One region of the Methylobacterium sp. ap11 genome, then DNA from elsewhere that is predicted to be linked to it. Evidence: riboswitches for the same ligand, from Rfam matches in the RefSeq annotation. Region 1 holds a riboswitch; the other holds the start of a gene.
What was found. A riboswitch is a leader RNA that binds a small molecule or an ion and turns the genes downstream of it on or off. The one in region 1 is predicted to bind cobalamin.
Positions count from the first base shown of each region.

Region 2: linked by a shared signal. The riboswitch ahead of BMX97_RS19730 (TonB-dependent receptor) and the one ahead of BMX97_RS26250 (CbtB domain-containing protein) in region 1 are both predicted to bind cobalamin.

Region 1 covers NZ_FOEB01000025.1:28,764-32,150, reverse strand. Annotated here, with positions in the region: gene BMX97_RS26260 (DUF1636 family protein) at 1-308, opposite strand, end outside; gene BMX97_RS26255 (CbtA family protein) at 305-1,057, opposite strand; gene BMX97_RS26250 (CbtB domain-containing protein) at 1,144-1,320, opposite strand; cobalamin riboswitch at 1,351-1,555, opposite strand; gene cobU (bifunctional adenosylcobinamide kinase/adenosylcobinamide-phosphate guanylyltransferase) at 1,677-2,189, shown strand; gene cobO (cob(I)yrinic acid a,c-diamide adenosyltransferase) at 2,186-2,791, shown strand; gene BMX97_RS26235 (prephenate dehydrogenase/arogenate dehydrogenase family protein) at 2,997-3,387, shown strand, end outside.
Region 2 covers NZ_FOEB01000014.1:13,564-16,950, forward strand. Annotated here, with positions in the region: gene BMX97_RS19730 (TonB-dependent receptor) at 1-1,718, opposite strand, end outside; cobalamin riboswitch at 1,921-2,115, opposite strand; gene BMX97_RS19735 (hypothetical protein) at 2,254-2,478, opposite strand; gene BMX97_RS19740 (hypothetical protein) at 2,554-2,769, opposite strand; gene repB (plasmid partitioning protein RepB) at 2,850-3,387, opposite strand, start outside.

The DNA of each region.
Region 1 (3,387 bases):
CAGGGCACGATGCCGTCCGGCGTCCCGGCATAGAGGCCGATGCCGTCGAGGATGACCTCGGCGGAGGCCGCCGGGTCGAGGTCGCCGTAGACGTAGGTCCAGCGGCCGGGGCTCGCGACCGCGACCGTGCAGGACCGCTTGCAGACCGAGAGGCACTCCACCGGCTCGATCGTGACCGGCGCGCCCGGCCGGGCGGCCAGCGCGGCGGCCAGCGCCTCGTGCAGGCGGGCCCCGGCGCGGGGGCCGTCGGCCGGATCGGCCGCGCCGCGGCAGGTGGTGCAGACGTAGAGGGTGACGGGATCGCTCACGCCGCCACCCCGCTGCGGACGGGATCTCTCGTCCGTCCCACAACCGCGCCCCAGGCCCAGCCGAAGGCGAGGCCGAGCACCGCCCAGAAGGTGAAGCCGATGGCGAGCGACCGGGCAGCGAACTGCGCCGCGAAGACCGGCGGCATGGCCGAGATCTCTTCCGGCCCGTGCGGCGCCCCCCAGACATGCGGCGCAACGAGGAGGGCGAGGCCGATGCCGATCGCCGCCGGGCCGCGGCGGATCGCGATCAGGTAGAGGCCGATCGCCGTGGCGAGCGCGGTCGCCACCCACCAGAGCTGGCGCGATTCGAGGCCCGCCGCGGCGATGCCGGGCAGTTCCGGCGGCAGCCCGATCGCAGGCGCGAGGCCGGCGGCCAGGAAGCCGCCGATGCCGAACTTGAGCGCTTCACCGGGCGTCACGGTGCGGCCGGTCGCGACCAGCACGGCGCCGAGCAGCAGGGCGTAGCCGACGCCGCTCACCAGGGTGGCGAGCGCCGTGAAGGCGAGGCGCGGCAGGCCGGGGGCGGGCTGCCATTGCGGCTCGCCGCCATGGTCGTGGCCGGCATGGGCCAGCACGATCAGCGGGTTGGTGAAGGCCTTGCCGGCGTAGGCCGGCCCGGCGGTCTCGGCCGTCTCGTACTTCTCCGCCGCCAGGATCAGCGGCGAGGTGAGGGCGAATTGCAGCACGGACGCCACGCAGGCGGCCAGGAAGCCGGCGACCAAGGCCGCGGCGAGCAGTCGTTTCGTCATCGAGGGATCACCTGCACGACCAACGGGAAACGGGCCCGGGCCCCGTGAGGGCGCAGGCCGCGCAGCCGCGTTCGGTCAAGCCCTGGTCAGTGGCAGGGGAAGTTGGCGGAGTGGCGCCAGTCGTGCGCGGCGTTGTGCAGGGCGACCACGGGCGCGAAGCCCGAGACGAACAGCAGGCCGACGCCGAGGGTGGCGGCCAGGAGCACGGCGCTCAGGCGCTCGCCGACCAGGGCGGGGGAGAGGGTACGGGTGATCGCGACCATGACGAAGCTCCTGCCGCCCCACCGGCGGCGTCGAGAGGAAAGGATGACGGCAGGTCTCCTGGCTCGCGGGCTCTCAAAACCGACCCACCGCCTTCCCGGATCGCTCCAGTGGCCGATGGCGGGCCGTAATCGTCCGCTCACAGTTGCGGGGGCAGCCGCGGCAGGCCGAGACGATCCCGGTTTCCGCGTTCCCTTTTCACCTCGTGATCGAGGCACCGTCTCCTCGACCCTAGCCGCTCGCCTGCGGGCTTGCAATCGCCGCGCCGTGCCCCGACACCCCCCATTCGATGGATTTCCACCCGACCCCCGCGCCCGAGGAGAGTTCCGTGCCGGACGAGACCCGCGCCGCGCCGCGCCTGACCCTGGTGCTGGGCGGTGCCCGCTCGGGCAAGAGCGCCTATGCCGAGGGGCTGGTCTCGGCGCAGGCCGGCCCGTGGCTCTACGTCGCGACGGCGCAAGGGTGGGACGACGAGATGCGCGAGCGCATCGCCCTCCACCGCGCCCGCCGGCCGCCGCCCTGGGAGACCGTGGACGCGCCACGCGACCTCGCCGGGGCGATCCGCCGGGCGCCGCTGGGCCGGCCGGTGCTGGTCGACTGCCTGACGCTGTGGCTCACCAACGCGATGCTGGACGAGAAGGCCGACCTCGCCGCCGAGGTCGCGGACCTGCTCGCGGCCTGCGCCGAGGCGCCCGGACCCCTGGTGCTGGTCTCGAACGAGGTCGGCTTCGGCATCGTGCCCGAGAATGCGCTCGCCCGCCGGTTCCGCGACGAGGCCGGCCGCCTGCACCAGCGCTTGGCCGCGCTCGCCGACCGGGTGGTGCTGGTGGTGGCGGGCCTGCCGATGACGATCAAGGGAGAGACACGATGAGCGACGACGAGGCGGCGCGCCACCGCGCCAAGATGGAGAAGCGCAAGGCGGTCCAGGACGCCGAGGTGGCGGAGAAGACGATCGAGAAGGGGTTGCTCATCGTCCATACCGGCCCCGGCAAGGGCAAGTCGACCGCGGCCTTCGGGCTGATGCTGCGGGCGCTCGGCCGCGGCTGGCGGGTCGGGGTGGTGCAGTACATCAAGGGCGCCTGGGAGACCGGCGAGCGCTTCGCCCTCGACCGCTTCGCCGACCAGGTCGAGTGGCACACGATGGGGGAGGGCTTCACCTGGGAGACGCAGGACCGCGACCGCGACGTCGCGGCCGCCCGCGCCGCCTGGGCGAGGACCGAGGCGCTGATGGCCGATCCGGCGATCCGGCTCCTCGTCCTCGACGAGCTCAACATCGCGCTGCGCTACGACTACCTGCCGCTCGCCGAGGTGGTGGAGGCCCTGAGCCGGCGCCGGCCCGACCTGCACGTCGTGGTCACCGGCCGCAACGCCAAGCCGGAGCTGGTCGCCGCCGCCGACCTCGTGACCGAGATGACCCTCGTGAAGCACCATTTCACGGCCGGGGTGAAGGCGCAGGAGGGGATCGAGTTCTAACTGAAGGGCGCCGATTGACGGTGCCGGCCAGCTGCGGCTACAGGCTCGGCCATGACCAGCGCCCTCCCGACCGGACTCTATCCCGCGCCGCATCCCTAAGCGGCGGAGTGCTCGTCATCTCTCAACCGCTACGACGTGTCGGCGGTTGAGGCTTCTTTCGAAAGTTCCAGGCCCGCCGACCTCGCCCACCGCCGAGGTCTCTCCCGTGCCGTTTCCCCTCGACACCCCCGTTTCGGTCGGCCTGATCGGCTTCGGCGCGTTCGGCCGCCTCGTCGCCGCGCATCTGGCGCCGCACGCCGAGTTGCGCGTCCACGACCCGTTCGTGCCCGACGGCGCGATCGCGGAAGCCGGCGCCGCGCCCGCTACGCTCGCCGAGGCCGCCGCCTGCCCGGTGGTGATCCTGGCCACTCCCGTCTCGACCCTCGCCGCGGTGGTGGAGGGCGTCACCCCGCACCTGCGGCCGGGCGCCCTCGTCCTCGATGTCGGCTCGGTGAAGGTGCGCCCGGCCGAGATCATGCGGGCCGGGCTGCCGAAAGACGTCGACATCGTCGCCACCCACCCGCTCTTCGGGCCGCAGAGCGCGCGCGACGGCCTGC
Region 2 (3,387 bases), on a different contig from region 1:
GCCGACGCGATGGTGGTCGGCGCCTCCGGCACGCGCTGGCCGACGGGGTCGCGGTCGGAGAAGCGCGCGTTGGTGATCGTCAGGTCGCCCTCCAGCCGCAGCCACGGCGTGACCGCGTAGTGGTTGCTCCACTCGATGCCGAAGCGGCGGGTCGGCCGGCTCGGCTCGGTGGTGCCGGTGTCGCCCTGGAACAGGTTCTCGGAGGCGAAGTCGAGCCGGAACAGGGCGAGGCTCGTCTCCAGCCCGGCGATGGAGCGGTTGCGGATGCCGACCTCGTAGCCCGTCGAGGGCACCAGGAACGGCGAGCGGCTGATGTTGAACAGCGGGCTTGCCGGATCGACCGTCGCGGTGACGCCGCGGACGTCGTTCGAGTGGAAGCCGCCGCCGTAGTTCACATATAACTCGGTATCGAGCCACGGCCCGAGCACCGCGCCGAGCTTCGGGGTGACGATGCCGTCGCGGGCCCGCCCGGAATTCGCCGGCGTGTCGGAGCGGACGTCGGCGTAGTAGCCGTCGGCCCGGAAGCCGACGCTGGTGCGCAGCCAGTCGGTCCAGCGCACCCGGTTCTCGTAGTAGAACGCCGCGCTCGCCTCCAGCACCCGGTCGTCGAGCACCGTCGAGCGGTATTGCCGGGCGGTGGTGTTGAACAGGCCGACCCGGATGTCGTCGGTACGGGTCTGGAGGCCGATCTCGTTCTCCATCGGCAGCCCGAGCAGGTCGCCCTGGAAGACGCGGCTGATCTCGCCGCCGCCGAGCACCCGGGCGTCGCGCTGGCGGAACTGGTCGCCGTTGACGGGATCGTTGAGGAAGTAGGTGAAGTTGTTCCAGAGGTTCATCTGGTAGCGGATCACGTAGGCCGAGGCCCGGGTGATGCCGCCCGCGTCCGATTGGCTCCAGCGTCCCGAGAGCGAGAAGCGCCCGGTCTCGCCGCCATCGGTCGGGTCCAGCGTGCCGTAGCGGCCGATAATCCCCTCCGCCACCGCCCGCTCGGGGATCTGGTTGGTGGCGTTCCACTTCGCCCAGTAGGCCATGCCGGTGACGGAAAACCCGTCGGTCGCGGTGCCCTGGCTGTAGCGGGCGACGCCGTTGAGCTTGCGCAGGGCATCGGGCACCACCCACGGCCCATCGTAGGTCTGCGCCTCGCCCGCCACCAGGAGGTTGCCCGCGCCGAGCGGCAGGGAGGCGGCCGAGAGCCCGCGCTTGTAGCCGAAGCTGCCCAGCGTGGTCAGCGCGACGTTGCGGTCGAGCTTGTCGAGGTAGTCGATCCGCACCGATCCCGCCGAGGCGAAGTCGCCGTCGCGGACGAAGTACGGGCCCTTGTGGAATTCGACCGCGCCGACGAGCTCGGGGATCAGGAAGTTGAGGTCGGCATAACCCTGGCCGTGGGCATGGGTGCGCATGTTCACCGGCATGCCGTCGACGTGGAGGGCGATGTCGGTGCCGTGGTCGAGGTTGAAGCCGCGCAGGAAGAACTGGTTGGCTTTGCCCTCGCCGGAATGCTGGGTGACGATCAGGCCCGGCACCGATTCCAGGACCTCGCCGGGACGGGTGACGGGGCGGCTGTTGAGCTGCGCGCCCGAGATGATCCCGGCACTGGCGGCATCGACGGTCGCGAGCGCTCCGCCGATGCCGGTGACGCCGCCGACGTAACCGGCACTGGCGGCGGGGCCCGACGGGGCGGGTGGCGGGGCGGAGACCTCGATCTCGTCGAGGCGGATCTCGCCCGCGGGCCCCTGGGCACCGGCTGGCGAGGATGCCACGGCGGCGATGCAGGCGACGAGCGGGGGAACGAACGACAGGCGGGAGGCAGGCACGGTCGGGACTCGGGCAACGGCAGTGGCACGTCACCGCGAACGAGGCCGCCCGGATCGCGAAGACCCGTTCCGACACCCGTCAGGACACCCCGCCCGACGCGCTTCGCGCGTGACCACGACTGACGGCAGGTCTCCTGGCTCGCGGGTCGGTGCCCGCCACCGTCTTCCCGGGTGAGGCACCCAGTGACTATGGTGGTGGAAGGCTCGCCGCTTACAGTTGCGGGGGCAGCCGCGGCATCGGGCGAACCCCCACCGCGTTCCCTTTTGATCCCCGAGGGGAACCGTCGCCGTGAGGGTGGCGGTTCGAGGGATCCGGGTCAATGCCCCGCGGTGCGATTGCGAACGCGCAGGTCTCGTCGCCTGCCGGTCGTTGCACCCGGGCACCGTTGCCCGCCGGGCCGGCTCGCGTCGACGCCACGCCCCGGGACAGGATCCGGCATCACGTGGACCGCCCCGGTTCCGGCGGGTCCGGGAACGGCGTCCAGTCGGTGAACGCCTCCGGGGCGTAGCCGTACTCGGTGGTGGCGACGTGCCAGGGGCGCGCATCGCCGACGCGCCCGGGATCCCAGCGGATCACGGCGCGCCGATCCGGCTCGTCCCGGTGGATGGCGATGATCCAGCGGCCATCCTGGGGGGCGCGATCGATGGGCCTCCAATCGGTCATCGGCTGCTCCTCATCGGCTGCCCCGCGGCGGCGGACTCTCGTCGTCCAACGCGCCGCGCCTGCCGCCGTTCGCCGTCAGCGCGGCGCGGACCCGCGCACCAGGCGCTCGCCGGCCTCGCATTCGCGCAGGAAGGTCGCCCGTCCGTCGCCGGTGATGCCGCTCCGGTCGGCCTTGGCCTCGCAGACCTCCCGCTCTCCGGTCCGCGGCGCGTCCTCGGCGAGGGCGGCGGGAGCCAGGAAGGGGGCCAGGACGGAGGCCGGCAGAGCGAGGAGCAGGACGGCGCGGCGCATGACGGATCTCGGAATGTCGGGCGGGACCGGTGAGGCATCGTCGCGCCCGTGCGATGGTTCCCGTGTGCCCTCGGCTCCCGTCAGGGCTTGGCGCGGCCGGCCCGGTAGGCGGCCAGGATCTCCGGCAGCCGGTCGAGGACGTAGTCGGCGAGGCCCGGCTCGGCGGTCTCGTCGAACGACACCGCGACTCGATCCGGGCGGCGCTCGATCCGGGCGATGCCGCGGCCGGCCTCGTCGCTCCAGACCTGCGGCGCCGGTTTCGGGGCCGCCGGGGGGGCGAGCGCGTGCAGCACGGCCGCGAAGCGCTCGTTCGTCGGCGTCTCGGCGAGGGCCGGATCGGCGATGAGCCCGGCGATCCGCTTCGGGCTCGCCGCCCGGATCCGCTCGGCGAGCAGCATCCAGCGCGGCCGCCCGGCGGCGGGCGCCGGGCCGATCGCCCGGACGACGTCGGCCGGCACCGTGCGGGCGACCGAGATTAGGGTCGAGAGGTCGCCCTTGCCGACGCCCATCGCGGCGATGATCGTGGCGCGGGAAAAGCCGTGCTCCTCGAGCCGCAGCGCGAAGAACGCCCGCTCGATGTAGCTGAGGTCCTGCCGCTCCAGGTTCTCCTTGCCCTGG